DNA from 4 places in the Streptomyces sp. NBC_00727 genome. Region 2 is predicted to be linked to each of the others. Evidence: riboswitches for the same ligand, from Rfam matches in the RefSeq annotation. Region 2 holds a riboswitch; each other region holds the start of a gene.
What was found. A riboswitch is a leader RNA that binds a small molecule or an ion and turns the genes downstream of it on or off. The one in region 2 is predicted to bind cobalamin.

Region 1: another riboswitch for cobalamin. It lies ahead of OG242_RS05930 (cobalamin biosynthesis protein); the one in region 2 lies ahead of OG242_RS22175 (ribonucleoside-diphosphate reductase subunit alpha).
Region 3: another riboswitch for cobalamin. It lies ahead of cobN (cobaltochelatase subunit CobN); the one in region 2 lies ahead of OG242_RS22175 (ribonucleoside-diphosphate reductase subunit alpha).
Region 4: another riboswitch for cobalamin. It lies ahead of OG242_RS30195 (CbtB-domain containing protein); the one in region 2 lies ahead of OG242_RS22175 (ribonucleoside-diphosphate reductase subunit alpha).

What each region holds. Positions count from the first base shown of each region.
Region 1 covers NZ_CP108981.1:1,340,182-1,347,879, forward strand. Annotated here, with positions in the region: gene OG242_RS05910 (alpha/beta hydrolase) at 1-372, opposite strand, end outside; gene OG242_RS05915 (class II aldolase/adducin family protein) at 466-1,122, opposite strand; gene OG242_RS05920 (anion permease) at 1,255-2,526, shown strand; gene OG242_RS05925 (hypothetical protein) at 2,560-2,793, shown strand; cobalamin riboswitch at 2,938-3,071, shown strand; gene OG242_RS05930 (cobalamin biosynthesis protein) at 3,194-4,192, shown strand; gene OG242_RS05935 (cobyric acid synthase) at 4,189-5,730, shown strand; gene OG242_RS05940 (putative cobaltochelatase) at 5,925-7,698, shown strand, end outside.
Region 2 covers NZ_CP108981.1:4,862,633-4,870,330, forward strand. Annotated here, with positions in the region: gene OG242_RS22175 (ribonucleoside-diphosphate reductase subunit alpha) at 1-2,028, opposite strand, end outside; cobalamin riboswitch at 2,170-2,301, opposite strand; gene mctP (monocarboxylate uptake permease MctP) at 2,359-3,975, opposite strand; gene OG242_RS22185 (DUF3311 domain-containing protein) at 3,972-4,226, opposite strand; gene OG242_RS22190 (GntR family transcriptional regulator) at 4,468-5,238, opposite strand; gene OG242_RS22195 (extracellular solute-binding protein) at 5,520-6,818, shown strand; gene OG242_RS22200 (carbohydrate ABC transporter permease) at 6,930-7,698, shown strand, end outside.
Region 3 covers NZ_CP108981.1:5,713,664-5,721,361, reverse strand. Annotated here, with positions in the region: gene OG242_RS25955 (choice-of-anchor A family protein) at 1-466, shown strand, start outside; gene OG242_RS25950 (L,D-transpeptidase) at 568-1,263, shown strand; gene cobN (cobaltochelatase subunit CobN) at 1,277-5,023, opposite strand; cobalamin riboswitch at 5,090-5,244, opposite strand; gene cobG (precorrin-3B synthase) at 5,283-6,677, shown strand; gene OG242_RS25935 (precorrin-8X methylmutase) at 6,737-7,363, shown strand; gene OG242_RS25930 (precorrin-2 C(20)-methyltransferase) at 7,360-7,698, shown strand, end outside.
Region 4 covers NZ_CP108981.1:6,684,097-6,691,794, reverse strand. Annotated here, with positions in the region: gene OG242_RS30210 (tetratricopeptide repeat protein) at 1-1, shown strand, start outside; gene OG242_RS30205 (GNAT family N-acetyltransferase) at 93-587, shown strand; gene OG242_RS30200 (CbtA family protein) at 652-1,431, opposite strand; gene OG242_RS30195 (CbtB-domain containing protein) at 1,460-1,675, opposite strand; adenosylcobalamin (AdoCbl) riboswitch at 1,721-1,814, opposite strand; gene OG242_RS30190 (histidine phosphatase family protein) at 1,939-2,532, shown strand; gene OG242_RS30185 (hypothetical protein) at 2,633-4,681, shown strand; gene OG242_RS30180 (serine peptidase) at 4,678-5,529, shown strand; gene OG242_RS30175 (WD40 repeat domain-containing protein) at 5,526-7,698, shown strand, end outside.

The DNA of each region.
Region 1 (7,698 bases), 3.5 Mb from region 2:
GTCGCCGCTGAACACCTGGGGCGTCATGCGGACCTTGTCGCCGGGGGCCAGGATGCCGTGGTCGACGCGCTCAAGGCGGCGCACGACGGTGTCGGCGGCCTGGTGGGCCTTGTCGAGCACGGGGCCGACGACGGCGTGGAGGCCCTTGCCGGTGAGCCCGTAGGTGCCGGGGCGCAACGAGGTCAGGGACCGGGTCAGGGTGATCTGCCCGGCGGCCGTGGCGTGGACGGTGAGTTCGCGGTCGGCGGGGAGCGGGCGACCGGGCGGCGTCTTCAGCGCGACGTCGCCGGCGAACCGGCCGGCCGCGACGGCTGCCGCACCGGCGCCGATGAGTGTGGTGACGGCCGCTGCCGTCGCTGTAACCGGGCGCACGCCATCAGTGTCGTGGTTGGGGCGGCGCGATGCCAGTGGGCAGGGCCGTCCGGTGGCGTCCTGCCGGTCCGGCCCTGATCGGCAAGACGCCGCCTAAGCCTGCCCGTACCCCTTCAGGGCCTCCCCCACAGCGCCGAGCTGGTCCTCCGACAGCAGGGCCGGGGTGCGGCCGGGGACGGAGCTCGCGGTGAGCCAGACCCGGCAGAGCCATTCGAGCTGGGCGGTGCGGTCGTACGCCTCGTCGAGGGTGGCGCCGCAGGTGACGGTGCCGTGGTTGGCGAGGAGGCAGCCTGTGCGGTCGCGGAGGGCGGCGAGCATGTTCCCGGCCAGTTCGGGGGTGCCGTACCTGGCGTAGGGGGCGACCCGGACGGTGCCTCCGAGCATCGCGGCGGCGTAGTGGACCGGCGGGACCTCGGTGACGAGCGTGGAGACGGCGGTGGCGTGGACCGCGTGGGTGTGCACGACGGCCCTCGCCCCGGTGTTCCGGTAGATGGCCAGGTGAAGGGGGAGTTCGCTGGTGGGGGCCAGTGTTCCGAGGATCTGGTTGCCTTCCGGATCGACGCCGGTCAGGTCCTCGGGGCGGAGCCGTTCGTACGGCACTCCGCTGGGCGTGACGAGCACCGTGTCACCGATGCGCAGCGAGACGTTCCCGGAGGTTCCGACGACCAGTCCCTCGGCCGCCGTCCGGCGGGCCGTGGCGACGACCGCCTGCCATCCCCGGGCGATCGCCTCGTGCTGTCCGTCACTCATAGGAAGATCCTTTCCGGGCCCCGCCCGGCCACCGCCGCCGGGGTCACCGCAACGCCCTGCTCAGTTCATCTTCCGTTCACTCAAGTTGCCTACGTTCCACGTGCCAATGACGTCGAACGATTGCCTGGGTAAATGGAACACATCACGCTGCTGCTCGCGATAGTGATCGTGACAGCTCTAGTGTTCGATTTCACGAACGGTTTCCACGACACCGCCAACGCGATGGCCACGACCATCTCGACCGGCGCCCTCAAACCCAAGACGGCGGTCGCGATGTCCGCCGTTCTCAATCTGGTCGGCGCGTTCCTGTCCGTGGAGGTCGCCAAGACCATCTCCGGCGGGATCGTCAATGAGGACGGCCTCAGAACCGAGGTCATCTTCGCGGCGCTCGTCGGCGCCATCCTGTGGAATCTTCTGACCTGGCTGGTCGGGCTCCCGTCCAGCTCCTCCCACGCACTGTTCGGCGGCCTCATCGGCGCCGCGGTGATGTCCGCCGGCTGGTCGTCGGTCAACGGCGGCACCGTCGTCACCAAGGTGCTGCTGCCCGCCGTCGCCGCCCCGATCGTGGCCGGCGTGGCCGCGCTCCTGGCCACCCGGCTCACGTACCGGATCGGCGGGAAGACCCGGAACGACGCCCAGGAGAAGGCGACCGCCAAGGGTTACCGGGCGGGGCAGATCGCCTCGGCCGGGCTCGTCTCGCTCGCCCACGGCACCAACGACGCGCAGAAGACGATGGGCATCATCACGCTCGCCCTGGTCACCGGCGGCGTCCTCTCCCCCGGCTCCAACCCGCCGGTCTGGGTCATCGTCAGCGCCGGTCTCGCCATCGCGCTCGGCACCTACCTGGGCGGCTGGCGCATCATCCGCACCATGGGCAGCGGCCTGACCGAGCTGAAGCCCCCGCAGGGCTTCGCCGCCCAGACCAGCGCGGCCACCGTCATCCTGGCCTCCTCGCACCTCGGCTTCTCCCTCTCCACCACGCAGTCCTGCTCCGGGGCCGTGATGGGCGCGGGCCTCGGCCGCAAGGGCGGGGTGGTCCGCTGGTCCACCGCCACGCGGATGTTCGTCGCCTGGGGCCTGACCCTGCCGGCCGCCGGTCTGGTCGGGGCGGGTGCGGAGTTCCTGACCAAGCAGGGCACCTGGGGCGTCGTGGTCGTCGCGGCACTGCTGATCGCCGGCTCGGGGGCGATCTGGGTGCTCTCGCGCCGCAAGCCCGTCGGTCACGGCGATGTCACCCCCGGCTCCGGGGACGCGGCCCCGGCCGAGCCCGCGGGTGTCGTCACCCAGGCCATCGCGGCCGTGAGCCCGCCGCCCACCGTGGCCCAGGCGCACGACCTCTCCGCCACCATCCCGGCGCCCGCCGGACCCGTCGCCGCCGATCCGGCCCGACCCGCCACGGTCTGAGAGACCCCGGTACTCCGGTAAAGGACACCCCGTATGAACATCGACTGGGCAGCTCTGGGCACCGTCTTCGGCGTCTCCCTCGTCACCACCGTCGCCCTGGTGGGCCTCTTCACCCTCGGCATCGTCGGCCTCTCCAAGCAGCCGGAACCGGCCGCGCAGGGCGGTCCGGCGGGCGGTTCGGTCCTGCTGGCCCGCGCCGGGGCGTACGTCTGCTTCGGGCTGTGCGCGGCGGCGGTCGCGTACGGCATCTATCTGATCGTCGCCTGACGCACCACCTCACCACCGGGCCGGACGCACCTCGTGCGCGTCCGGCCCGATGTGCGTCCGCCCACACCGCACCGTCGCAGGTCACGGCGAGTTGACGGGCGTTCGCGGGGCGTGGTGGACTGCCGGAGCCATTACGGCGACAGCAGAGGAAGCCGGTGCGAATCCGGCGCGGTCCCGCCACTGTCACCGGGGAGCGGTCCTCCACCACCGCACGTCACGGCCCGCGCGAGCGGGCTGGAAGACCGGGGGAATCCGCCGATCCGGAAGCCAGGAGACTCTCGTCGCCGTCACGTCGAACCAGGGCGCGGACCCTGAGTGAGGACATATCGCCATGCCCGGCTGCCGTGCGACCTACTCCCCACCGCTCCTGTCGGCGGACACCGGTACGGCCGGCTGAACCGTGCGTGCCGATCGCATCTACGCGTACGGTGCCGCCGCCGGTCTGATCGGCGATCTGCTGCTCGGTGACCCCCGCAGGGGGCACCCGGTCGCCGCCTTCGGGCGGGCCGCGGCGTGCGTCGAACACCGGCTCTGGCGCGACCACCGCGGCTGGGGCGCCCTGCACACCCTGGTCTGCGCGGGAGGCGCCGCCGGGAGCACCGCGCTGGCCGCCCGCGCCCTGCGCCGCCGCCCCGCCGCGTCCGTCGCCCTGACCGCCGCCGCCACCTGGTCCGTCGTCGGCGGTACGTCGCTGGGGCGCGAGGCCCGCGCCATCGGCGGGGCGCTCACCGCGGGGGACATCGAGCTGGCCCGGGAGCGGCTGCCGCACCTGTGCGGGCGCGACCCGCAGGCGCTGGACGGGCCCGGGATCGCACGCGCCGTCGTCGAGTCCGTCGCCGAGAACACCTCGGACGCCGTGGTCGGCGCCCTCGTCTGGGGCGCCCTCGCCGGTGTCCCCGGGCTCGTCGGCTTCCGCGCCGCCAACACGCTCGACGCGATGGTCGGCCACAAGTCGCCCCGCTACCGGCGGTACGGCTGGGCCTCGGCCCGGCTCGACGACCTCGCGGGCTGGCCGGGCGCCCGCCTCACCGCCCTGCTCGCCGTGACCGCCGGCGGCCGGCCCCGGGAGGCGGTACAGGCCTGGCGGGCGGACGCCGCGAAGCACCCGAGCCCCAACGCGGGCCCGGTGGAGGCCGCGTTCGCCGGGGCGCTCGGCGTACGGCTGGGCGGGACCCTCGCCTACGGCGGCCGTGTCGAACACCGGCCCGTGCTCAACGGGGAGGCCGGGCGTGCGGTGGAGACCGGGGACATCGAGCGTGCCGTGCGCCTGTCGCGCCGGGTGGGTGTGCTCGCCCTCGGCGTCACCGTGGCGGCCCGGCTGGGCGCGGGAGCGGTGGCGCGCCGGCTCGCGGGAGCGGGGCGCGGCCGGGGTCACCTTTCTGGACGGAGAGCGATATGAGCGGCGGACTGCTGGTCGCCGGGACCACCTCGGACGCGGGCAAGAGCGTCGTCACCGCGGGCATCTGCCGCTGGCTGGTACGCCGGGGGGTGAAGGTCGCACCGTTCAAGGCGCAGAACATGTCGCTGAACTCCTTCGTCACCCGCGAGGGCGCCGAGATCGGCCGCGCCCAGGCGATGCAGGCCCAGGCAGCCCGTGTCGAGCCGACCGCCCTGATGAACCCGGTGCTGCTCAAGCCCGGCGGCGACCGCTCCAGCCAGGTCGTCCTGATGGGGCGGCCGGTCGGCGAGATGAGCGCTCGCGGCTACCACGGCGGGCGGCAGGAACAGCTGCTGTCCACCGTCACGGGCTGCCTGGAGCAGCTGCGGAGCACGTACGACGCGGTGATCTGCGAGGGCGCGGGCTCGCCCGCAGAGATCAACCTGCGGCGCACGGACATCGTGAACATGGGCATCGCCCGCGCGGCGCGCTTCCCGGTCGTGGTCGTCGGGGACATCGACCGGGGCGGGGTCTTCGCCTCGTTCTTCGGCACGACGGCGCTGCTCGCGCCCGAGGACCAGGAGCTGATCGCGGGGTACCTGGTCAACAAGTTCCGGGGCGACGTCTCGCTGCTGGAGCCGGGCCTCGACATGCTGCGCGACCTGACGGGCCGCCCCACCTACGGGGTGCTGCCGTTCGCGCACGGGCTCGGCATCGACGAGGAGGACGGCCTCAGGGTGTCGCTGCGCGGCACCGTACGGGAGTCGACGGTCGCCCCGCCGCACGGCGAGGACGTCCTGCGCGTCGCCGTGTGCGCGATCCCGCTGATGTCCAACTTCACCGACGTGGACGCGCTCGCCGCCGAACCGGGCGTCGTCGTCCGCTTCGTGGACCGGCCCGAGGAGCTGGCCGACGCGGACCTCGTCATCGTGCCCGGCACCCGGGGCACCGTGAAGGCGCTCGGCTGGCTGCGCGAACGCGGGCTCGCCGACGCGCTGCGACGGCGCGCCGCCGAGGGCCGGCCGGTGCTCGGCATCTGCGGCGGCTACCAGATCCTGGGCGAGCACATCGAGGACGAGGTCGAGTCGCGCGCCGGGCAGGTCGACGCGCTCGGTCTGCTGCCCGTGCGCGTGCGCTTCGACCGCGAGAAGACCCTCGCCCGGCCGGCCGGCGAGGCGCTCGGTGCGCCCGTCGAGGGGTACGAGATCCACCACGGCGTCGCCGATGTGCGCGGCGGTGAGCCGTTCCTGACGGACGGGCGGGGCACGCCGCTGGACGGCTGCCGCTCGGGGGCCGTGTGGGGCACGCACTGGCACGGTTCGCTGGAGAGCGACGCGTTCCGCCGCCGGTTCCTGACGGAGATCGCCCGGACCGCGGGCCGCCGCTTCGTGCCCGCCCCCGACACCTGTTTCGCCGCGCTGCGCGAGGAGCAGCTCGACCGCCTCGGCGACCTGATCGAGGAGCACGCGGACACCGGCGCGCTGTGGCGGCTCATCGAGTCGGGCGCGCCGTCCGGGCTGCCGTTCATCCCGCCGGGAGCGCCCGCGGTGCCCGCATGAACCTTCAGCAAGCGAGGCTCCGGACGTTTCCTGGCGATCCCCGCTCGGGCGGGGAGCAAAACAGCAGTTCCACCAGGTGGTCGTGCAGGAGCGGAACATCCCCGCGCGAACGAGGAGCAGACGTCAATTCTGCGGGTCCGAGGAAGCCACACCTCTCCACTTCGGTTCTCAGCCACTCGAAGGAGTGATGCGATATGACCAGGCCATACCCGTTCGCCGCAGTTGTCGGGCAGGACAGTCTTCGACTCGCTCTGCTGCTCAACGCGATCAGCCCCGCCGTGGGCGGGGTGCTCGTACGCGGCGAGAAGGGAACAGCGAAGTCAACTGCCGTACGCGCGCTCACGGCTCTTCTCCCCAAGGTCGACGTTGTCGTTGGCTGCCGCTTTTCGTGTGCTCCGCATGTGCCGGACTCCACCTGCCCTGACGGGCCACATCACGATGACTCGTCGACGTCACGTCCGGCACGCCTCGTCGAATTGCCCATCGGCGCGTCCGAGGACCGGCTCGTCGGCGCGCTCGATATCGAACGGGCTCTTTCGGAGGGTGTGAAAGCCTTCGAGCCGGGGCTCCTGGCCGCCGCGAATCGCGGCATTCTGTACGTCGACGAAGTCAACTTGCTGCAGGACCATCTGGTTGACGTCCTGCTCGACGCCGCAGCCATGGGCGCCTCCCATGTCGAGCGCGAAGGCGTCTCCGTACGGCATGCGGCGCAGTTCCTGCTCGTGGGCACGATGAACCCCGAAGAGGGCGAATTGCGGCCCCAGTTGCTCGACCGGTTCGGGCTGACCGTCGAAGTCGCGGCCTCCCGGGAGACGGACCAGCGGGTGGAGGTCGTGCGGCGGCGGCTCGCGTACGAGGACGACCCGGCGGGCTTCGCGGCGCGCTGGGCCCCCGAGGAAGCGGAGTTGCGGGAGCGGATCGCGGCCGCACGGGCGCTGCTGCCCGAAGTGCGGCTCGGCGACCTGGCGTTGCGGCAGATCGCGGCGACCTGCGCGGCCTTCGAGGTGGACGGGATGCGCGCCGACATCGTGATGGCCAGGACCGCCACCGCGCTCGCCGCGTGGGCGGGGCGCACCGACGTACTCGCCGAGGACGTCCGGCAGGCAGCGCTGCTCGCGCTCCCCCACCGGCGCCGGCGCAACCCCTTCGACGCGCCGGGGCTCGACGAGGACAAGCTCGACGACACGCTGGAGCAGAACGGCGGCGGGGACGACGATCCGGAGCCGGACGGTCCCGGTGACGGCGGTGGCGACGGAGGTGGCGGCGGGCTGCCGCCGCAGGGGGACGGGCCCGACACGCCGCCCCCGCCGGCCGACGGCGCCGACGACACGCCCGGCCGGGACGGCTCGGAGCAGTCCGAACCGGGTACGCCCGAGCCGGGTGCGCCCGAGCCGGGTGCGCCCGTGCCGGGTCAGGGCGGTGAGCAGCAGCCCGTACGGGCCGGTGAGCCGTTCCGTACGAAGATGCTGAGCGTGCCCGGTCTCGGCGAGGGCGCGGCGGGGAGACGGTCCCGGGCGCGCACCGAGCACGGGCGGACCACCGGTGCGCGGCGGCCCGAGGGCGCGCTGACCAAGCTGCATCTGGCCGCGACCGTCCTGGCCGCCGCCCCGCACCAGCGGGCGCGGGGCCGGTCCGGGCGGGGCCTGGTGGTGCGGCGGGACGATCTGCGGCAGGCGACGCGGGAGGGGCGCGAGGGCAACCTCGTGCTGTTCGTCGTGGACGCCTCCGGGTCGATGGCCGCCCGGCAGCGCATGGGCGCCGTGAAGGGCGCGGTGCTGTCCCTGCTGATGGACGCCTACCAGCGGCGCGACAAGGTCGGGCTGATCACCTTCCGGGGCCGGGAGGCGGAGCTGGCGTTGCCGCCGACCTCGTCGGTGGACGCGGCGGCGGCCCGGCTGGAGTCGCTGCCGACCGGCGGGCGCACCCCGGTGGCCGCCGGGCTGCTCAAGGCCCACGACGTGCTGCGGG
Region 2 (7,698 bases):
GCGCAGCGCCTCACGCGTCCGCGCGTCCCACACGCCGAGCCGCTTCAGCTCGTCCACCAGATAGCCGTTGACCTGGAGGAACTCACCGCTCAGCGTCTCGCGCTTGAAGAGGTTGGAGACCTGGGGCTCGATGCACTCGTAGACGCCCGCGATCGAGGCGATCGTCGCGGTCGGGGCGATGGCCAGCAGCAGCGAGTTGCGCATCCCGGTCTTCGCGATCCGGGCCCGCAGCGCGTCCCAGCGCTCCGGCCAGGCCGGCTCGGTGTCGTAGTGGTCCGGGTGCAGCACCCCGCGCGCGGCCCGGGTCTCCGACCAGGCGGGCAGCGGACCCGACCGTTCCGCGAGGTCGCAGGAGGCCTCGTACGCGGCGAGCATGACGCGCTCGGCGATCTTCGTGGAGAGCGCCCGGGCCTCGGGGGAGTCGAAGGGCAGCCGCAGCTGGAAGAAGACGTCCTGGAGGCCCATGGCGCCCAGGCCCACCGGCCGCCAGCGGGCGTTGGACCGGCCGGCCTGCTCGGTCGGGTAGAAGTTGATGTCGACGACCCGGTCGAGGAAGGTCACCGCGGTCCGCACGGTGGCGTCCAGCCGCTCCCAGTCGATCGAGCCGCCGACGACGAACGCCCCGAGGTTGACCGAGCCGAGGTTGCAGACTGCCGTCTCGCCGTCGTCGGTGACCTCCAGGATCTCGGTGCACAGGTTCGAGGAGTGCACGACCCTGCCGGGCTCGGCGGTCTGGTTCGCGGTGCGGTTGGAGGCGTCCTTGAACGTCATCCAGCCCTGTCCGGTCTGCGCCAGGGTGCGCATCATCCGGCCGTACAGCTCGCGGGCCGGCATGGTCTTGCGGGCCAGGCCCTTCGCCTCGGCCGCCCGGTACGCGGCGTCGAAGTCGTCGCCCCACAGGTCGGTCAGCTCGGGCACGTCCGCCGGGGAGAACAGCGACCAGGCGGAGTCCGCGTCGACCCGGCGCATGAACTCGTCCGGGATCCAGTGCGCCAGGTTCAGGTTGTGCGTGCGCCGCTGGTCCTCGCCCGTGTTGTCGCGGAGCTCCAGGAACTCCTCGATGTCCGCGTGCCACGTCTCCAGGTAGACGGCGGCGGCACCCTTGCGCCGGCCGCCCTGGTTCACGGCGGCCACGGAGGCGTCCAGCGTCTTCAGGAACGGCACGATGCCGTTGGAGTGCCCGTTGGTGCCCCGGATCAGCGAACCCCGGGCGCGGACGCGGGAGTACGAGAGGCCGATGCCGCCCGCGTGCTTCGACAGGCGCGCCACCTGGTGGTAGCGGTCGTAGATCGAGTCCAGCTCGTCCAGCGGCGAGTCCAGCAGGTAGCAGGAGGACATCTGCGGGTGGCGGGTGCCGGAGTTGAAGAGCGTCGGCGAGGAGGGCAGGTAGTCCAGCCGGCTCATCAGCCCGTACAGCGCGGCGACCTCGTCCAGCGCGCGCTCGGAGTCGTCCTCGGCGAGCCCGGCGGCGACCCGGAGCATGAAGTGCTGGGGCGTCTCGATGACCTGGCGGGTGAGCGGGTGGCGCAGCAGGTAGCGGCTGTGCAGGGTGCGCAGCCCGAAGTACCCGAAGCGGTCGTCGGCCCCGTCCGCGAGCGACCGCTCCACCAGGGCGTCCAGCGCGGCCGCGTGCAGCGTCACGAACGCGGCGGTGCGGTCCGCGATCAGGCCCTCGCGGTGGCCCACGGCGACGGAGGCGGAGAACGAGGTGGCGCCCTGGCCGGCGGCCTCGTCCGCGATGGTCCGGGTGAGCAGGCGGGCGGCGAGCCGGGAGTAGGCGGGGTCCTCGGAGATGAGGCCCGCGGCGGCCTCGGTGGCCAGCGAGCGCAGCTCCGCCTCGTCCGAGCGGGCGTTGCGGCCGCGCAGGGCTGCGGCGGCGACCCGGCCCGGGTCGGTGTCGGGCAGGTCGGCGGTGAGGTCGGTCAGGGTCCGCAGCAGTGCGGTGCCGGGCCCGTCGCCCGCGGGTCCGGTGGTTTCGGACTCGGCCGTCTTCGGCGCTGAGGCCGGATCGGCTGGCGCGATGGTCACGTGGTGCTCTCCCTCGCTCGGCTCTGGGCCGGCGGGGGGAGAGGGGGCAGCCGGGCAGGAGCGGTCCCCGGCGGGGCGGCACTCCGTGCGGCGTCCACCGGCCCATCCACGAGGCCCGGACGTCTGGGCATCCGGTTCGGTCGAGCCGGATGCGCTGTCGGCAGGTCCTCGGACTCACGGGTGCGCGAAAGCACACCGAATACACCGTTGCGGGACAGTTCCGGATTCGCACCGGATTCCCCTGCGGCGACAGCGAGCATGAGCATACATGTGGGGGCCGCCCCATCGGGCAGCCCCCACATCTTGTGTCGCGTGCGTGAATGTGTGTGGTCAGTGGCCGCCCGGCGCCCCCGCCGTGGCCGGCGGCAGCTTCTCCTGGACGCCCGGGTCGCCCGCGTCCCCGGTGTAGTCGCCCGGGGAGGTCTCGTCGACCCCTGCGGGCGCCTTCACGGCGTTCAGGACGAAGGTCAGGACCACGGTGACCACGACGTTCAGCACGAAGGCCGTGAGGCCGATGTAGCCGATCTCGCCGAGGCCAGGGATCTCCTTGGAGGACCCGCCGAAGTGCTTCTGCGTCGGGCTCGCGACCCCGTACGCGGCGGCCGTTCCGTAGATCATGCCGACCGCCCAGCCGGCGAGCAGCGCCCAGCGGTGGAACCACCGGGTGAACAGGCCGCCGACCAGGGCCGGCATCGTCTGGAGGATCCAGATCCCGCCGAGCAGCTGGAAGTTGATCGCGACGGTCTTGTCCATGGTGAGGACGAAGGCGAGCGCGCCGACCTTTACCAGCAGCGAGACCAGCTTGGAGACCTTGGTCTCCTGCGCGGGGGTCGCGTCCGGCTTCAGGAAGTCCTTGTAGATGTTGCGCGTGAACAGGTTCGCCGCGGCGATCGACATGATCGCGGCCGGCACCAGCGCGCCGATGCCGATCGCGGCGAACGCCACACCCGCGAACCAGTCGGGGAACATGTTCTCGAACAGCTGCGGGATGGCGAGCTGGCCGTTGTCCACCTTGACGCCGGCGGCGATCGCCATGAAGCCGAGCAGCGCGAGCAGGCCCAGCATCAGCGAGTACAGCGGCAGGATCGTGGTGTTGCGGCGGATCACCTCACGGCTGCGGCTGGAGAGCGTCGCCGTGATCGAGTGCGGGTACATGAACAGCGCCAGTGCGGACCCGAGCGCCAGGGTCGCGTATCCCCACTGACCGGCCGCGGCGGGTGCGAGGCCGCCCGCGCCCGCCTTGGTGAACTTGTCCTGGGCGGAGGCGAAGATGTCGTCGAAGCCGCCGAGCTTGATCGGGATGTAGATGATCGCCACGGCGATGACCAGGTAGATCAGCCCGTCCTTGACGAACGCGATCAGCGCCGGCGCCCGCAGGCCCGAGGAGTACGTGTACGCGGCGAGCACCGCGAACGCGATGAGCAGCGGCAGGTCCTTGACGAACCAGTTGGTGTTCTCGCCGCCGCCGACGCCCATCACGTCCAGCACCGCCTGGATGCCGACGAGTTGGAGCGCGATGTACGGCATGGTGGCGAGGATGCCGGTGACCGCGACGGCCAGCGAGAGCCCCTTGGAGCCGAACCGCCCGCGGACGAAGTCCGAGGTGGTGACGTAGCCGTGCTTGTGCGAGACCGACCACAGGCGCGGCAGGAAGGTGAAGATCAGCGGGTACACCAGGATGGTGTAGGGCACCGCGAAGAATCCGGCCGCGCCCGCCGCGTAGATCGCCGCGGGGACGGCGACGAAGGTGTACGCGGTGTAGAGGTCGCCGCCGAGCAGGAACCAGGTGACCCAGGTGCCGAACGACCGTCCGCCCAGGCCCCATTCGTCGAGGCTGGCCTCGTTGTCGGCCTTGCGCCAGCGGGCGGCCAGGAAGCCCATGACCGTGACGGCCAGGAAGAAGAAGACGAAGACGCCGAGCGCGACGCCGTTCACGCCGTCGTTCATGCCGACGCACCCCCCTTGCGGGCGCGCTGGTCACGCTGCCACAGCTTGTACGCGACCATGGTGAGCACGGTGGAGATCAGCACCCAGAGCATCTGGTACCAGTAGAAGAACGGGATGCCGATGAAGGTCGGGTCGGTCTTCGCGTACGAACTCACCCAGAGCATCGCCACGAACGGCGCGACGAGGCACAGGGCGATGACCACCCGCATCGGTGTGACGGTGGGTGGCTTTCCTTCTGGTTCTTCCGGCATGGCGGCGACTCCGTCCCCTCGCTGATCACCTGTGATGCGCAGGAAATCTAGGCGAGGGATCCGGCCACCGTCACCCCCTGTCCGCATTGCGGTCCGGCAACGGTCGTCACCGGCCGGCCGGATGACCGGAATGACGGCAAACATCCGGTGGTTGGTCCAGGCCAACCCGGTTCCCGGGAACGCCGAACGGCCCCCGGGGGCGGGTCCGGGGGCCGTTCGGGGAGCACGTGTGTGCGGTGGGTCAGTCCAGCGGACGCTTCAGGCGTGCGACGAACTTGTAGCGGTCGCCGCGGTAGACCGAGCGCACCCACTCGACCGGTTCGCCCTGCTCGTCCAGCGAGTGCCGGGAGAGCATCAGCATCGGCAGTCCCACGTCGGTGCCGAGCAGCCCGGCCTCGCGCGGGGTGGCCAGGGAGGTCTCGATGGTCTCCTCGGCCTCCGCCAGCCGGACGTCGTACACCTCGGCGAGCGCGGTGTAGAGCGAGGTGTACTTGACCAGTGAACGGCGCAGCGCCGGGAAGCGCTTGGCCGAGAGGTGCGTGGTCTCGATGGCCATCGGCTCGCCGCTCGCCAGGCGCAGGCGCTCGATGCGCAGGACGCGTCCGCCGGCGCTGATGTCGAGCAGCTCGGCGAGGGTGTCGTCGGCGGTGACGTAGCCGATGTCCAGGAGCTGCGAGGTCGGTTCGAGCCCCTGGGCCCTCATGTCCTCGGTGTACGAGGTGAGTTGCAGGGCCTGCGAGACCTTCGGCTTGGCGACGAAGGTGCCCTTGCCCTGGATGCGTTCCAGCCGGCCCTCGACGACCAGTTCCTGGAGAGCCTGGCGCACGGTGGTGCGCGAGGTGTCGAACTCGGCGGCCAGGGTCCGTTCCGGGGGCACGGGGGTCCCCGGCGGCATGGTGTCCGTCATGTCGAGGAGATGTCGCTTCAGCCGGTAGTACTTCGGTACGCGCGCGGTGCGCGTACCGGCGCCCGCGCCCGTCTCGTTCTCCGAACTGCCCCCGTCGGCACCCATGGCCCGCCTTCCCGACTGCTGCGTTGCTGCCGTCACCGGCTCCTCCGTCTGTCGCGGCTCACATGGTGGCACGGTCCGGTCACGGCTCGTCGCCCTCCCTCAGGTGTCGGTCCTATAACGGACGCGAGTGCACTTCTTATACACCCTTGACACCCCTAAAGGTCTAGGCCAAGCTCCCGGTACTGGTCTAAACCATTAAAGACCAGGTCCCAGCCCCAGAGGTACTCGTCGACGTTTTCGCGCGGTGGGGGAGGGGTTGCAGCATCCCTGAGGAGGGTGGCGTGAAGCGCAAGCTCATCGCGGCGATCGGCGTCGCGGGCATGTTGGTTTCCATCGCGGCGTGTGGTTCGGACGACAAGACGTCCTCGAAGGACCCGAAGGACCGCAAGGAAGACCTGACTGTCTGGCTCATGGGCGAGGCCCAGTCGACCTGGCCCGAACTGGTCAAGGACGTCAACGCCCAGTTCAAGAAGAAGTACCCGAAGGTCAACGTCAAGATCCAGTACCAGGGCTGGGCTGACAAGGTCAAGAAGCTCGACACCTCCCTCGGTGGCGACAAGTTCCCGGACGTTGTCGAGCTCGGCAACACCGAGACCATGCAGTACATCCTCAACGGTGCGCTCGGCGAGATCGACACCTCGAAGTACGAGAACTCGGACACCTGGATCAAGGGCCTGAAGGACACCTGCTCCTACGAGGGCAAGATCTACTGCGTTCCTTACTACGCCTCCGCCCGCCTCGCGGTCTACAACAAGGACATGCTGAAGGCCGGCACCGGCAGCGACGCCCTCCCGCAGAACGAGGACGACTTCCTCAAGGCCATGGACAAGGTCCAGGCCAAGCTCGCGAAGAAGGACAAGCGCGCCTCGTCCCTGTACTACCCGGGTCGTTACTGGTACGCCGCCATGTCCTACGTCGCGGCCGAGGGCGGCCAGATCGCCAAGTACGACGAGGGCTCGAAGGAGTGGAAGGCCAGCCTCTCCACCCCCGAGGCGCAGAAGGGCATCCAGCACTTCATCGACCTGGTCAAGAAGTACAACAAGGCCGACCAGACGAAGGACGAGCAGGACCACGCCAACGTCATGGCCAACGAGAAGGCCGCGGTCATCTACGGCCAGGCCTGGGAGGCCGGCAGCGTCACCACGGGTGAGAACGGCAACCCGAAGCTCGAGGGCAAGATCGCCACGGCCGGCATGCCCGGCCCGAACGGCAAGGCGCTCCCGTCCTTCATCGGCGGCTCCGACCTCGCCACCATCTCCAAGTCCAAGGTCCAGGACCTCGGCGAGGAGTGGATCTCCCTCTTCACCAACGCGAAGTCCATGGACGTCCTCGCGTCGAAGAACATCCTCCCGAACAACGAGAAGCAGCTTGAGCCGCTGAAGGCCAAGCCCGAGACGGCCGCCATCGCCAACGCGGTGCCGGACGCCTGGTTCACGCCGATCGCTCCGGGCTGGGCCTCCATCGAGAAGGAGGAGATTCTGGAGAACATGCTCCTGAAGATCCTCAAGGGCACGTCCGTCGCCGACGCCACCAAGAAGGCCGACAGCGAGATCGACGCACTGATCAACAAGAAGGCCTGAGCCTTCTGATCGCCAGGCGGGGGCCCGGCACTACGCCGGGCCCCCGCTCCTTCACCAGCAACGCCGTGACTTCCGGGGGCTGCCTCGGACCCGCGATGGAAGGTCAGCCACGTGACTGCCGCCGATACCAAGGCCGCCGGGCCACCGGTCCCCGTACCACGTGATCCCAAATCGGCCGTGAGCCCGCTGCCCATCGAGGGCGGCAAGGGCCCCCGTGCACCGAAGAGGAAGCGGAAGAAGGGCGAACTGCTGCCCTACTTCCTGATCCTCCCGGCGATCGTGGCGATCGCCGCCGTCTACCTCTACCCGCTCGCCAAGACCGTCATCATGTCCTTCCAGGACATGGGCCGGCGCGAGCTGTGGACCGGCGACCCCGCACCCTGGGTCGGCTTCGACCAGTTCACCAACATCCTCGGCGACTCCGAGTTCTGGTGGGTGACCTTCCGCACCGTCGTCTTCATGGCCGTCTGCGTGACGCTGACCATGGGCATCGGCCTGCTGATCTCCCTGCTGATGCGCCGGCTGTCCAACTGGGTGCGGCTCATCCTGACCTTCTGCCTGATCGCCGCCTGGTCGATGCCGCTGATGGTCGCCGCCTCCATCTTCCGGTTCATGGCCGACTCCGACTACGGCCTCATCAACACCCTCATCGCGAAGGTCGTCGGCGAGGACTGGCTCGGCCACAACTGGTACCTCGACCCGATCCAGGGCTTCGCGATCATCACGCTGCTGGTCGTCTGGGGCGCCATCCCCTTCGTCGTCGTCACTCTGTACGCAGCCCTCACCCAGGTCCCCCAGGAACTGGAGGAAGCCGCCTCGCTCGACGGCGCCACCGGCTTCGGCATCTTCCGCTACGTGACCTGGCCGGTCATCAAGCCGG
Region 3 (7,698 bases), 850 kb from region 2:
CCCCCTCACCCTCACCGACGACAACGCCGACCAAGGCGTCCAGACCGAAGCCCTGAACAGCCAGACACCCGTACCGCCCGTGACTGGTTCGCTCACCCTGGACAAGACGGACGCGAAGAACGGGGAGCCGCTGCCCGGAGCCGTCTTCGAGCTGTGGCGCGAGACCAACGACGTGCCGGGGCTCCAGACCACCGGGGGCAACCCGGACACCCTCGCCGACGCGGGCTGCTCGACCGACGAGGACGGGCAGTGCACGTTCGACGACCTGCCGCTGGGTGAGTACTACCTGCGCGAGATCGCCGTCCCGGAGGGCTACGTCGTCCCGGCGAACCCCGTCTCCGGTCCGTTCGAGGTGACGGAGGAGAACAGCGACGAGGGCGTCACCGTGGAGCTGGCCAACCACCGCGGTGAGCCGTGCAAGGGCAAGGACTGCAAGGACGACTCGCACAAGGCCGTACGCGGCTGACGCGATCACCCTCCCGGCCGCCCACTCGTGGGCGGCCGGGCGGTTGCGCTGATTGGCTCGGCAGTACGTACGTCCCCGTTGATTACCCAGGAGGTCCGGCCGTGTCCCGTCCCCACCGCCTCATCGGTGCCGCAGTCGCCACGGCGGCCATGGCACTGCTGTCCACCGCGGCCCCCTCGGCCGCATCGCCCGGCCGCGACGCCGCGTGCACCGCACCGGCCGGCCCGTACCAGCGGCAGTTGGAGAAGCACCTCGGGCTGACCGTGGACGGCCGTCAGTCAGCGGCCGACTGCCGGGCCATCAGGTCCTTCCAGACCGAGCAGGGCCGCCCGCACCCCGACGGGTTCGCCGACCTCGGCACGTACCGCGCCGTGCTCGTCGTCGAGGCCGCGCCGGACCCGAACGCCGCCGGGGACTGCCCCGTCGAGACCGGCCGGGTGACCTGTGTCGACATGGACCGCCAACTGCTGTGGGTGCAGAAGGGGAAGAAGGTCGTCTTCGGTCCCGCGCCCATCCGTACCGGCCGCGACGCGCAGGAGACGCGGCCCGGCCGGCACACCATCTACTGGCGGGACAGGGACCACGTCTCCGACATCTACGACGACGCCCCCATGCCGTACTCGCAGTTCTTCGACGGCGGGCAGGCGCTCCACGGGCACCCGGGCGACCTCTACGACGGCGGGGGCTCCGCGGGCTGCGTCAACCTCACCGTGGACGACGCGGCGAAGCTGTGGGACCTGCTCGCGCTGGACGACGTCGTGTACGTGTGGGGTGTGAAGCCCGGCACCGCCGGCTGAGGGCCGTCGTCGCTCAGTCCTCGCCCTCCAGGTTTCCTTCCGTTTCCAGGAAGACCTCGCGCAGCGCCTCCAGGACGGCCGGGTCGGGCTTGGCCCACATGCCGCGCGACTCGGCCTCCAGAAGGCGTTCCGCGATGCCGTGCAGGGCCCACGGGTTGGCACGTTCGAGGAAGGCGCGATTGGCCGGGTCCAGGACGTAGGTCTCGGTCAGCTTGTCGTACATCCAGTCCGCGACCACGCCCGTCGTGGCGTCGTACCCGAAGAGGTAGTCGACGGTCGCGGCGAGCTCGAACGCCCCCTTGTAGCCGTGGCGGCGCATCGCCTCGATCCACTTGGGGTTGACGACGCGGGCGCGGAAGACGCGGGAGGTCTCCTCGGTCAGCGTGCGGGTGCGGACCGTTTCGGGGCGGGTCGAGTCCCCGATGTACGCCTCCGGGGCGGTCCCCTTCAGCGCGCGGACCGTGGCGACCATGCCGCCGTGGTACTGGAAGTAGTCGTCGGAGTCCGCGATGTCGTGCTCGCGGGTGTCGGTGTTCTTCGCCGCCACCGCGATGCGCTTGTACGCGGTCTCCATCTCCTCCCGGGCCGGGCAGCCGTCCAGGTCGCGGCCGTAGGCGTAGCCGCCCCAGGTCGTGTACACCTCGGCGAGGTCGGCGTCGGTGCGCCAGTCGCGGGAGTCGATGAGCTGGAGCAGCCCGGCACCGTACGTGCCGGGACGGGAGCCGAAGATACGGGTGGTGGCGCGGCGTTCGTCGCCGTGCGCGGCCAGGTCCGCCTGTGTGTGCGCCCGTACGTGGTTGAGCTCGGCCGGTTCGTCGAGGGATGCGGCCAGCCGGACCGCGTCGTCGAGCAGGCCGATGGTGTGCGGGAACGCGTCGCGGAAGAAGCCGCTGATGCGCAGGGTGACGTCGATGCGGGGGCGGCCGAGCTCGGCTGCGGGGATCGGTTCGAGTCCGGTGACGCGGCGTGAGGCGTCGTCCCAGACCGGGCGGATGCCGAGCAGCGCGAACGCCTCGGCCACGTCGTCGCCGGCGGTGCGCATGGCGCTCGTACCCCAGAGGGAGAGGCCCACGGACACCGGCCAGTCGCCGTTGTCCGTGCGGTAGCGCTCCAGGAGCGAGTCGGCCAGGGCCTGGCCGGTCTCCCAGGCGAGGCGGGAGGGGACGGCCTTGGGGTCCACGGAGTAGAAGTTGCGGCCGGTGGGGAGGACGTTGACCAGGCCGCGGAGGGGGGAGCCGGAGGGGCCTGCGGGGACGAAGCCGCCCTGGAGGGCGTGTACGCAGTGGTCCAGTTCGTCTGTGGTCCTGGCCAGGCGGGGGACGACCTCTTCGGCGGCGAAGTTCAGGATCGCCGCGACGTCTGGGTCCAGGTCGTGGAGCGGTGTGCGGGTCGTCTGCGCGGGGCTCTGCCCCGGACCCCGCTGCTCAATCGCCGCAGGGGCTTGAATTGGCTGCACGATTGGCTCAGGCGCCTGATGTGGCTGCTCGATCGCCGCAGGGGCTTGATTCGGCCGGTCGATCGCCGCAGGGGCTTGAGATACCGGCTTCCAGTTGGCGTCCTCCATTGCCTGGACCAGGGCGCGGGCCTGTTCCTCCACCGTGTCCGCGGCCGTGCGGGTGGCTGCCGACTCGTCCAGGCCCAGGGCTTCGCGGAGGCCCGGGAGGGAGGTCTTGCCGCCCCAGATCTGGCGGGCCCGGAGGATGGCCAGGACCAGGTTGACGCGGGCGGTTCCTGTGGGGGCGCCGCCCAGGACGTGGAGGCCGTCGCGGATCTGGACGTCCTTGATCTCGCAGAGCCAGCCGTCGAGATGCATGATGAAGTCGTCGAAGCCCTCGTCCTCGGGGCGTCCTTCGATCCCCAGGTCGTGGTCGAGCTTCGCGGCCTGGATCAGGGTCCAGATCTGGGCGCGGATCGCCGGCAGCTTGGCCGGGTCCATGGCGGCGATCTGGGCGTGCTCGTCGAGGAGTTGTTCGAGGCGGGCGATGTCCCCGTAGCTGTCGGCGCGGGCCATCGGCGGCACCAGGTGGTCCACGAGCGTGGCGTGCACCCGGCGCTTGGCCTGGGTGCCCTCCCCCGGGTCGTTGACGAGGAACGGGTAGACGAGCGGGAGGTCGCCGAGCGCCGCGTCCGGGCCGCAGGCGGCGGACAGGCCCGCGTTCTTGCCGGGCAGCCACTCCAGGTTGCCGTGCTTGCCGAGGTGGATCATCGCGTCGGCGCCGAAGCCGTTGTCGTCGGCGCGGGCGGCGATCCAGCGGTAGGCGGCCAGGTAGTGGTGCGACGGCGGCAGATCGGGATCGTGGTAGATCGCGATCGGGTTCTCGCCGAAGCCGCGCGGCGGCTGGATGAGGACGAGGAGGTTGCCGCGGCGCAGGGCGGCGAGGACGATGTCGCCCTCCGGGTTGCGCGAGCGGTCCACGAACATCTCGCCGGGCGGCGGGCCCCAGTGCTGCTCGACGGCCTCGCGGAGTTCGGCGGGCAGGGTGGCGTACCAGCGGCGGTAGTCGGCGGCGGGGATACGGACCGGGTTGCGGGCGAGCTGTTCCTCGGTGAGCCACTCCTGGTCGTGGCCGCCCGCCTCGATGAGGGCGTAGATCAGCTCGTCGCCGTCGCCGGACGCGAGGCCGGGGACCTCCTCGTCGCCGAAGTCGTAGCCCTCCTCGCGCAGCCGGCGCAGCAGCGCGACCGCGCTGGCGGGGGTGTCGAGTCCGACGGCGTTGCCGATACGGGAGTGCTTGGTCGGGTACGCGGACAGGACGAGCGCGAGGCGCTTCTCGGCGTTCGGGATGTGGCGCAGCCGGGCGTGGCGGACGGCGATGCCGGCGACGCGGGCGGCGCGTTCGTCGTCGGCGACGTAGGAGGGCAGGCCGTCCTCGTCGATCTCCTTGAAGGAGAACGGGACGGTGATCAGGCGGCCGTCGAACTCGGGGACGGCGATCTGGCTGGCGGCGTCCAGCGGGGAGACGCCCTCGTCGTTGTCCTGCCAGTCCGTGTGGGAGCTGGTGAGGCAGAGCGCCTGGAGGATCGGGACGTCGAGCGCGGTGAGCGCCCCCGCGTCCCAGGACTCGTCGTCGCCGCCGGCGGACGCCTCGGCGGGCCGGGTGCCGCCCGCCGCGAGGACCGTGGTGACGATCGCGTCGGCGGCGCGCAGGGTTGCGATGAGCTCGGGTTCGGGGGTACGCAGCGAGGCGACGTACAGCGGGAGGGCGCGGGCGCCCTGGGCCTCGACGGCCCGGCACAGCGTCTCGATGAACGCGGTGTTGCCGCTCATGTGGTGGGCGCGGTAGTAGAGCACGGCGACCGTGGGGGCGCCGTCCTCGGTCGCGCCGGGTGTGCGCTCCAGCGGGCCCCAGGAGGGTGCGGCGGCGGGCGGTTCGAAGCCGTGGCCGGTGAGCAGGACGGTGTCGGACAGGAAGCGGGCGAGCTGGTCCAGGTTGGCGGGGCCGCCGTGCGCGAGGTAGGCGTGGGCCTCGGCGGCGATCCCGATGGGGACGGTGGAGGCCGCCATCAGCTGCGCGTCGGGGGCCTGTTCGCCGGTGAGGACGACGACGGGGCGGCCGGTGGCCAGGACCTGGTCGAGGCCGTCCTGCCAGGCGCGCACACCGCCGAGGAGGCGTACGACGACGAGGTCGGTGCCGTCGAGCAGCACGGGCAGGTCCTGGAGCGGGAGCCGGGAGGGGTTCGCGTACCGGTAGCCGACCGGTCCGCCGGAGGCACGGGCGCTGAGCAGGTCGGTGTCGGACGTCGACAGGAGCAGGATCATGCGGCGTCTGGCCTTCCTCGGGGTGTCCACGCCCCGGGCGGTGTCGAGAGCTCCCCTGCCCGGACCTGCCGAACGTGCGGGGAAGGGAGTTCCTGACTCGCCCGGTCCTGGTGGGACCAAGCTCACAGTGGCGGGACCGCGCCGGAATCGCACCGGGCTTCCTCCCCTGTCGCCGTCTGTGGCGACGACGGACCCGGAGGTCCGTCACTGGGCATAGTAAGGGCCTGAGGGCGACGATGGGCCATACGGATCGGATGAGATGGTCGGTATGCTCGCCGCCATGCCTCCCCCAGCCCCCCGTTTCGCGCAGCCCGACGACGCCCGTTTCCGGGCTCGCGGCGACGCCTGCCCCGGTGCGCTGCGGCTCCACCGGGCGGACGACGGGGCGTTGGCGCGCGTCCGTGTGCCCGGTGGTGTGCTGACCTGGGACCAGGCGGACGGGCTGCGGGAGTTGGCCGGCGGGCTGGGCGATGGTGAGCTGTATCTCACTTCGCGCGGCAATGTGCAGCTGCGCGGTCTGGGTGCGGAGTGCGGCGCCGAACTGGCTTCCCGGATGAGCGGAATGGGACTTTTGCCCTCCGGGCGGCATGAGCGGGTCCGCAATGTGGTGGCCTCTCCGCTGTCCGGGCTCGACGGGCTCGGTGCGCGCGATGTCCGCCCGTGGCTGACCGCGCTGGACGCGCTGGTCTGCGCGAGCGAGGAGGCGGCCGGGCTTTCGGGGCGGTTCCTGTTCGCGCTCGACGACGGCCGCGGCGATGTGGACGCGCTGGGCGCGGATGTGACGCTGCGGGCGCGGGACGACGGGGACGCGGAGCTGCGGATCGGGGGGCTGGAGCCGGTCGCGCGGATTGCGGGGGACGAGGCGCCGCGAGCGGCGCTGCTCGCGGCGGTGGTGTTCCTGGAGGCTGCGGGCGGTTCCGGTGCGGATTCGGGGGCCGGTGCGGATTCCGGGGCCGGTGCGCGCGTCGCTTCCGGTGCGTGGCGGGTCGCCGACCTGCCCGGGGGTGCCGCGCCGTTGTTCGACGAGGTGGTACGGCGGTTGCGTGCCGTCGGGCTGTCCGTCGTCCTCGGGACCGTACCGGTGCCGGCCGCCGCCCCCCCGGTGCTCGGTGTGGTCACCGGCCCCGGCGACACGGACGCGCTGTCCGTCGGGCTGCCGCTCGGGCGCGCCGACGCGGTCCGGTGGCGGACGCTGACCGACCTCGCCCGGGACCACGGCGCCGGCGAGTTGCGGCTCACCCCGTGGCGCGGAGTCGTCGTGCCCGGCGTCCGGCGGGACCGGGCGCCCCGAGCGCTCGACGCGCTGGGGGCCGCCGGCCTGGTCACCGGGGACCGGTCGCCGTGGTCCGGGGTCGGCGCCTGCATCGGCCGGCCCGGATGCGCGAAGTCCCTGGCCGATGTGCGGGTTGACGCGGAAGCAGCGGCCCCGCCCGTCGCGCCGCCCGGGACCGCGCTGCCGGTCCACTGGTCCGGGTGCGAACGGCGGTGCGGCCACCCACGCGGTGAGTGGGTCGACGTCGTCGCCGGAACGGACGGCGGCTACCGGGTCTCCGTCGTACGGGACGGCGGCCGGACCGGGGAGCCGGAGCGCGTCGCCGGTGACCCCGCCGCGCTGGCCACCGCCGTGGCGGCGGCCCGCACCACCCGCACCTGACTTCCCCACCCCACACTTTTCCGCCCGACCCCCCGCCCGATGAAGAGAGCGACACCACTGTGCACGAGTACGAGAAGGACGGACCGGCCATCTATCGCCAGTCCTTCGCCACCATCCGGGCGGAGGCGGACCTCGCCGGCCTGCCCGCGGACGTGAGCCAGGTCGCGGTCCGGATGATCCACGCGTGCGGCATGGTCGACCTCGTACGCGACATCGGCTACACGCCCGACGCGGTCGCCCGCGCCCGCGCGGCGCTGCGGGCCGGCGCGCCGATCCTGTGCGACGTGGCCATGGTCGCCAGCGGCGTCACCCGCAAGCGGCTGCCCGCGGACAACGAGGTGGTGTGCACCCTGTCCGACCCGGCGGTGCCCGGGCTCGCGGCGGAGCTGGGCACGACCCGCTCGGCGGCGGCCCTGGAGCTGTGGCGGGACCGCCTCGACGGCGCGGTCGTGGCCGTCGGGAACGCGCCGACCGCCCTGTTCCGGCTGCTCGAAATGATCGAGGAGGGGGCCCCGCGCCCCGCGGCCGTCATCGGGGTGCCGGTCGGGTTCGTCGGCGCCGCCGAGTCCAAGGACGCCCTGGCCGCCCACCCGTCCGGGCTCGACCACCTGATCGTGCGCGGCCGGCGCGGCGGGAGCGCCATCGCCGCCGCCGCGCTCAACGCCATCGCCAGCGAGGAAGAGTGACCGTGAGCGAGCAGAAGACGGGACGGCTCTACGGGGTCGGGCTCGGCCCCGGGGATCCGGACCTGATGACCCTGCGCGCGGTGGAGGTCATCGCCGGGGCGGACGTCGTCGCGTACCACAGCGCCCGGCACGGCCGGTCGATCGCCCGGTCCATCGCGGCCAGGCACCTGCGCGCCGACCACATCGAGGAGGCCCTGGTCTACCCCGTCACGACGGAGACCACGGACCATCCGGGCGGATACCGGGGCGCGATGGAGGACTTCTACACCGAGGCGGCGGCCCGGCTCGCGGCGCACCTGGACGCGGGGCGCACGGTCGCCGTGCTCGCCGAGGGC
Region 4 (7,698 bases), 1.8 Mb from region 2:
GCCACGCGGGGACCTGGCCACGGCACGCATAGCCGCGGCCGGGCCCTCTATTCAGATGCCCCCACGAACCACCCCGTGATACCCACAACACCATGACCGACCTCGAAACACCCCGCCTCCTGCTGCACCCCATGACCCCCGCGGACGCCCGACACGTCGTGGCCGGTGCGCCCGAGGACGGTGCACGGTGGGCCCCCGGATATCCCTCCCCCGGCGAGCAGGGCGCCGCCGGGCGTTTCCTTACCACGTGCGCGGACACCGGCGATCCGAGCCCCTTCGGCCCGTACGAGATACGGCTCCGCGCCGACGGCGTCGTCATCGGTGGCATCGGCTTCCACGGGGCGCCGGACGAACGGGGCAGCGTGACCATCGGTTACGGGCTCGTGGAGTCGGTGCGCGGGAAGGGGTACGCCTCCGAGGCGCTCCGGGCGCTGCTCCGGTTCGCCCGGGAGCAGGGCGTCGCCCGGGTGCGCGGGGACGCCGACACCGGCAACGCCCCCTCCCAGCGCGTCATGACGGCGGCCGGGATGCGCCTCGTGAGCGAGGACGCGTCGCTGAAGTACTTCCTCGTCGAGTGGGCTGCGTAGAACGGGTGGAGCCCGCCGGTGACCACCCGGCGGGCTCCACCCGTTGCAGCGTGTGCGGCGGCCGTCATCCCACGGCTGCGGCCGTCCGGTTCGTCCGGCCGCCGGCGCGCGCGTCGGACCTCGGCACCAGCAGGCGTTCGGTGAGGCGGCCGAAGACCAGGCCGAACGTGGTCCAGAGCGTGACCTGCACGGCGAGCGTGGCCAGACGGAACTGCCACAGCAGCGTCGCCGGGAAGTCCTTGCCGACCTCGTTGAACGAGGGCAGGAACACGTAGGCGAGGCCGATCGGCAGTGCGTAACCGGCCGCCGCCGCGACCGTCGCGTTCCAGTTGCCCAGGCGGGGCGCCAGCCGCTTGCCGACGATGACGGCGGCGACGGCGAGCAGCACGCTGAGGGCGACCATCAGGAAGAACAGCGCGGTGCGTCTGCCGATCGTGTCGGGGTTGCCGACGGCCGGCGGGTTGGCCGGGTACTTCAGGAACGGCACGACGTACACGCTCAGCAGCGCGGCGCCGGCGATCAGCGCGGCCGTGGCGCGTGGGCCGAACCGGCCCATCCGGCCCAGCGCGTAGCAGAAGACGAGCGCGGCGATGCCGCCGACCGCGACGCCGAACACGAGCACACCGGTGGCCAGGCCGGCGGTGGACTGCATGCCGCGGCTGACGAGTTCCTCGCCGGCGCCGTGGTCGTGGCCGTGGGCGCTGTGGGCCGCCTCCTCGAGCGCGATGGCCGCGTCCACGCGGGACTCGCCGAGGAAGTAGGCGACGACCAGGGCGAGCGTGCCCGCGACGAGGCCGGCCAGCATGCCGCGTACCAACAGGGCTCTGACAGATATGGAGTTCATGAGGGATTCCCCTGACTCAGCCGATGGATCAGTGGCAGGGGAAACCGAGGAGGTGACGGCCGTCGTGCACCCACTCGTGGACGCCCTCGCCCGAGATGAGGGCGGTGGCGCCCTGCTCGGCGCCGACGAAGTAGAGCAGGACCAGCATGAGGATGCCGAAGAACACCGCCCAAGGAGCGATGGCCTTCAGGGAGATGGGGGTGATGGCGGATGCGCCGGTGGCGGGGGCAGCAGTCTGCGCCATGGCAGAACCTCCTGTGGGAACACGCGTCCCGATCGTGGTGCCTGAGACGAAGGTGCCGGGTCTGACTTCCCGCACGCGTGCGGGTACACAGTGGCGCGACCGTGCCGGATTCTCACCGGACTTCCGTCACACCCTCGTCATGTCGCGGCGACCATACCCCCTGGACACCGCGCACCGCCATGGCCCCTACAAGTGGCCCGTGGCGCCCGGATGCCATGGTCTGCTTGGCCGTGAGGTCCATGTTCCGGGAGTTGAGGGCGGGTATGACGGTACGGGTGATGTTGATCTCACCGGCGATGAACGCGGCGCTGCGGGAGGCCCGGTTCGCCGGGGACGCCCCGCTCGACGAGTCGGGGCTGAAGGCAGCCGGGACAGCAGCGCCGTACGTGCCTGCCGCGGACCTGGCCGTGCACGGGCCGTCCGAGCGCTGTGCACGGACAGCGGATGCGCTGGGAGTCCGCTCGGCGGGTGAACCCGCGCTGCGTGACTGGGAGTTGGGACGCTGGTCGGGTGCCCGGCTCGACGAGGTGAGTGCGCGGGAGCCGGAGGGGGTCGCGGCGTGGCTGGCCGACCCCGCGGCCGCTCCGCACGGTGGCGAGTCGTTGCTCGATCTGTGCGCGAGGGCGGGGGCGTGGCTCGACTCGCTGCACGGTGACGGCGGCGGACGGGTGCTGGCCGTCGCCGAGCCGTCCCTGGTCCGCGCGGCCGTCGTCCACGCACTGGCTCTCCCGCCCCAGGCGTTGTGGCGGCTGGACGTCGCCCCGCTCACGCTGACGGAGCTGGGCGGCCGGTCTGGGCGGTGGAACCTGCGCGTCGGCCGGCCGCTCGCAGCGCGACCTGTCGGCCGGCCGGCTTGAGGGGTTCCCCTGGGACCGTGCGAAGGGGTGCCGACCGCCACATACCCTTGTCGTGCGGCTTCTTGTAGCGTCCGGGTGGACCGCACTGGGGAGGGACGGCGTGCACGTGGGGACAGGGGAATCGGGCACGGAGCAGGTGCTGCTCATGGGCGTCGAGCAGTTCCCCACCACGACGGACCCGTATGCCGAGCCGGAAGCGGGTCGCACCGACTGGCCTCGGCTCGGCTTCGTCCCGGATCTGATGTCCCGACTGGACCTCGCTTACAAGCGCGTCGGGTACGACGTGCTGTCGGTCGCCGAACCGGACAGAAGGGCCGTGACACTCCACAGCGACGACGCCGTCACGTCCGGCACCACGAGGATCGTGCATACCATGTCGCACGGCGCTACGGCGGCAGATCTCCACCGCTCGCCGGCGGCGGCCGGTCAGGAACACATCCACATGGTTCCCACGTGCGGGACGCTCGGCACCGGCACCGATGTGAGCCAGTGGGTGAGAACCGCCCACCAGCAGCCGGGACCCACTCTGTTCGTCGTCGACCTGTGCCGTGCCGGTCGCGCCGCCCGCCTGTCCGAACTGACCCGGGTCCCCGACGGCGAGCTGAACGCATGGGTGATCGCGGCGACGAGCCCCGATCTCCCCGCCTACGACGGCCGCTTCAGCGAGGCCGTGGCGGATGTCCTCGAACAGATCGCCGACCACGGTCTCGACACGTCGCCCTCGATCCGCTTCGTGCGTTGGGACCGGATCACCCGAGCCATTCAGAGGAGTCTGGACGCACTCGGCAGCAGGCAGGTCATCCACACCACGCGTGTGGACGTCTCGCAGGAGCTGCCCGAGCTCCCCTTCTTCCCGAACCCGCGCTGGCGCCCCGACGTCCGGATGGAAAGGCTGAACGACGTCATGCCTCCGGTCCGGGCCTTCGTGGCGGACCTGGACGCCGAGCACTTCATGAGCCGAGTGGGCGATCATTTCGTGGGCCGCCAGTCCCAGCTGGAGTGGCTGGCGGCTTGGCTGGACGACGACCGAGTCGGCGGACTCCGCGTGGTCACGGGCGCGCCCGGTTCCGGCAAGTCGGCCCTTCTGGGCGCTCTCGTCTGTTCGGGACACCTGACCGTCATCGACGCCGCCCCCGACATCCGCGCCTACCTGAGCGCGCAGAATCCGGAAGGAGTGTGCTCCCCCAACCCGCTCCTGGCCGCGATCCACTCCCGCGGCCGCGACATCGACTCGATCCTGACCTCGATCGCACTTCAGTGGAGGCTGCCGATCAAGCCGGAGCGACAGTGGACCGTGGCCGACCTGATCTCCGAAATCAGCGCACTCCCCGCCGTACCCGCCCTCGTATTCGACGCCCTGGACGAGGCGGAGAATCCCGACGACCTCATGAAGTCACTGCTGATTCCGCTGGCCGGGGCGGTGCGTGCGGACGGACGGTCATTGGTGCGGCTGCTGGTCGGCACTCGCCGATGGAGATCCGGCCCCTTGCTTACCCTGGCCGATCGGGACGGCGGTCTGCTGGACCTGGACGACGTCCCGGTCGAGGAGATCCGCAGTGACCTACGAAACCACGTACTGCGCAGGCTCTCCTCCCTGCCGCACTACAGCGCTCCCGAGCAGCGGCCCGTTCGCACGGCACTGGCCGAGACGGTGGCCGCGGCACTCACCGAGGAGGAGGACCGCATGCATGAGTGGGGGCCGTTCCTCGTGGCGCGCATCTTCGGCCACGTCCTGGCCGGCGAGCCGGCGCCAGGCAGCGTGGATGCCGCGGTCGCGCGCGGCCGCACGGTGCCCAGGAGTCTGCCGGGCGTCCTCGAACTCGACATCGACAACCGACCCGACAGCGCGGACCTCCGTGCGGTGCTGGCCGCGGTCGCATTCGCCAAGGGCGACGGATTCCCGACCGAGGCGGTAGCGGCCGTCGCGCCCGAGTTCGCGCCCGAACCGGCGGCGGCACCGGGCAGCGGCCTCCGGGGGGCGACCGGCCAGAAATTCCTGCAGCACGTCCGCGGGCTGCTCGACGCCGGGTCCTTCTACCTGCGCACGGGCGTCGAAACCGATGGCTCGGTCCTGTACCGCCTCTTCCACCAGGGCCTCGCCGACTACCTCCAGGACCACCCGTACCCACTCGACAGCGAGGCCACATGAGAATCCTGGGCATCCACGGCATCGGAAACCTCCGCGTGAACGAGGACCCCGCGGCCGTCGCCGGCCATATGTCGGCCCTCTGGGGGAAACACCTGGCCGCCGGCGGCACGCCGGACGCCGATGTACGTGTCGCCTACTACGCGGACCTGCTCCAGGACAGCGGCCACCAGGGCGAGGACGGCCGTCTGGAAGAGCTCTCGGGTTCCGAGGAGGCGATCCTGGCGGACATGTTCGCGCTCCTGGAATCGCCCGCGGCCCCGGCAGGTGTCGCCCAGGGCTGGCTCACCTACCTGCTGCGCTCCCAGCTCCAGGACATCGTCGCCTCCAAGGCGTGCTCCCCCGGTCTCATGGAATGGTTCGTGGTCCGATTCGCCAAGGAAGTCCACCGCTACCTGGAGCCCGGCCCGGCCCGACGCGCCGTCCAGGAGCGAGTGCGTGCGGAGCTCACCACGCATCGGCCCGATGTGGTGATCGCGCACTCGCTGGGCAGCGTCGTCGCCTACGAGGCCCTCCACGACTGCGGAGACCTGGACGTGCCGCTCCTGATCACGCTGGGCTCGCCGCTGGCTCTGCCGAAGGCGGTCTTCCACCGGCTGACGCCGAGCCCCGAACGCGGCCGGGGCCAAAGACCGCAGGCGCTGCGGCGCTGGGCCAACCTCGCGGACCCCGGCGACCTCGTCGCGCTGCCGGTCCGTGGCATCTCCGCCGTGTTCGACGGAGTGGAGACCGACCGGCACTGCTCCGTTCACCGGACGTATCGCTTCCACCATGTGGAGGAGTACCTGAAGACACCGGAGGTGGCCGAGCTGCTGGCCGCTCCGTGGGCCGAAGGGGCACAACAGGCGTGAACGTTCCGCCCGACGACGTCGACGACGACGGGAGCGCCGCCCCTCGCGAACGAGTGGCGCAGCGTGTCTTCGACCTGCTGACCGCCGAGGTGGCGGACGGAGACGTCCTCCGCTGGGACAGGGCGTCGCCGTACCTCCTGCGGCACGGGGCCGAACACGCCGCCGAGGCCGGTCGCCTGGGCCTGCTCCTCGACGACTGGGAGTTCCTCGTCCACGGTGACGCGCGGGGCATCCTCGCCTCGTCACCGGCCGGACGGCAGGACCACACTTCTCTCACTGTCTATCGCACGTCGTTGCCGCACCACGCCACGGCACGGGCCGCACAGCGACGCCACATCCTGGCAGTGGACGCCGTGCGCCATCAGCAGCCCGGCATCAGCCGCGCCCTCTACGCCCCGCCGGGCGAGCAGAGCCCGACCTGGCAGTGTGCGTGGTCCACCGCTGCCAATATCTCGCCGGCGCTGCGGGCCTCGTTCACCGGACACAGCCGGCCCCTCCACCATCTCGCCGTCGCGGAGGTCGACGGCGAGGCCTTCGCCGTCACAGCGGGTGCGGACGAGACGGTCCGCCTCTTCCATGCCGGCACCGGCGCCCTGCGCCATGCCTGGAAGGGCCATGGCGGGGGTGTCACCTCGCTGGCCTCGCACGCCCGTGGCAGTGGTGCCCTCATCGTCACCGCGGACGCCTGCGGGTGGCTGCGTGTGTGGGACGCGCGGACCGGCCGCGCCGCTTGGGCCGTCGAGGCGCACGACGGCCCGGTGACCGGACTGGCGACGCTTCGCCATGACGGACATCTGTGTGCGGTGAGCGTCGGCCACGACGGGACACTCCGTGTCACGGACTTCGAACGGAGGCGCTCCCGGGTGCTTCTCACCGCCGCGACCGGGGCGCTGCGCGGGCTGCTCGCCGTCACCGGGACGCCGGGCGAGCCCGTCGCGCTCACCGCCGTATCCGCGACGGACGAGGAGCCGGCACAGGTCGTGGCCGTCGGTATCGAGGAGGGGCGTACCCTCTACGCGCTCCGGTGCACCGCGGAGGTGACGGGCCTTCAGTGCGGGGAGTCCGACGGGAATCGCATCGCGGTGGCGGCCTTCGCCGACGGAACCGGACGACTCTGGGACGCCCTCACCGGCGGCTCCCCGCTGACGTTCAGCCGCAGAGGGCGTCCTGGCGACCTGGACGTGCTGCATCTGACGGCCGAGAACGACGTGGACCCCTGCGTGGCGGTCACCGGCGGCGCCGACGGCACGATCCGGATCTGGGACCTCGACACAGGCGAGCGACTGCACCAGTTGGAGGGCCACCACCGGGCTGTTCTGGCCCTCGACTCCGTCCACATCCCGTACGCGACGCAGGACGTCACCGATCCCGAACTCGACGAGCGGCACATGGACCGGAGCGCCTTCCGCCAACATGTCCGATCGGTGACCCAGAGGCGCAACAGCCGCCTCACCCCGGCCGACCTCATCATTCTGTCGGCCTCGGCGGACGACACCGTCCGAAGCTGGCACGCCGAGAGCGGCGGGGAACTGCACACGTACACGGGTCATACGGGCCCCGTCCGCCGGGTCGTCGCGTTCGACCCTCCGGCGGACTCCGACCGGTGGCAGGCGGTCAGCTGCGGCGACGACGCGACGGGTCGCGTCTGGGACCTCTCCGACCGGACGGAACACGTCGCGGGAGCCATCCACCCGGGGCGCATCGAAGCGCTGGCATCGGACACCTTCCGGGGCCGCCCCCTCGTGGTCACCGCATGCGGCGACGACCGGCTGCGGGTCCTGGACAACCGCACCGGCAGTCTCCTCAGCGCACGCATGGCCGGGGACAGTCCCGTGTACGCGGTAGCGCTGGGAGCGACGCGCGAAGGCCCCGTGTCCGCTTCCGTCAACTCGGGAAAGGGCATCGTCGTTCGTCTGGCCGAGACCGGGGCCGTCCTGTGGAGCCATCGGCCGGACAGTCCCGTCGTCGCCCTTTCGGCAGGAGGATCACGCAGACGGCCGGTGCTGGCGGCCCTCGACGTCCGGGGCCTGATCCACGTGTGGGAACTGGGCTCGGGCCGCCCCCGCAGCGGTCCTCTGAGCCGGTACGAGGGGGTGTCGGCCATGGACCCGGGCCGAATCCGGGACGCGCCCGTGATCGTCACCGGCCGCGCCGACGGAGAGATCATCC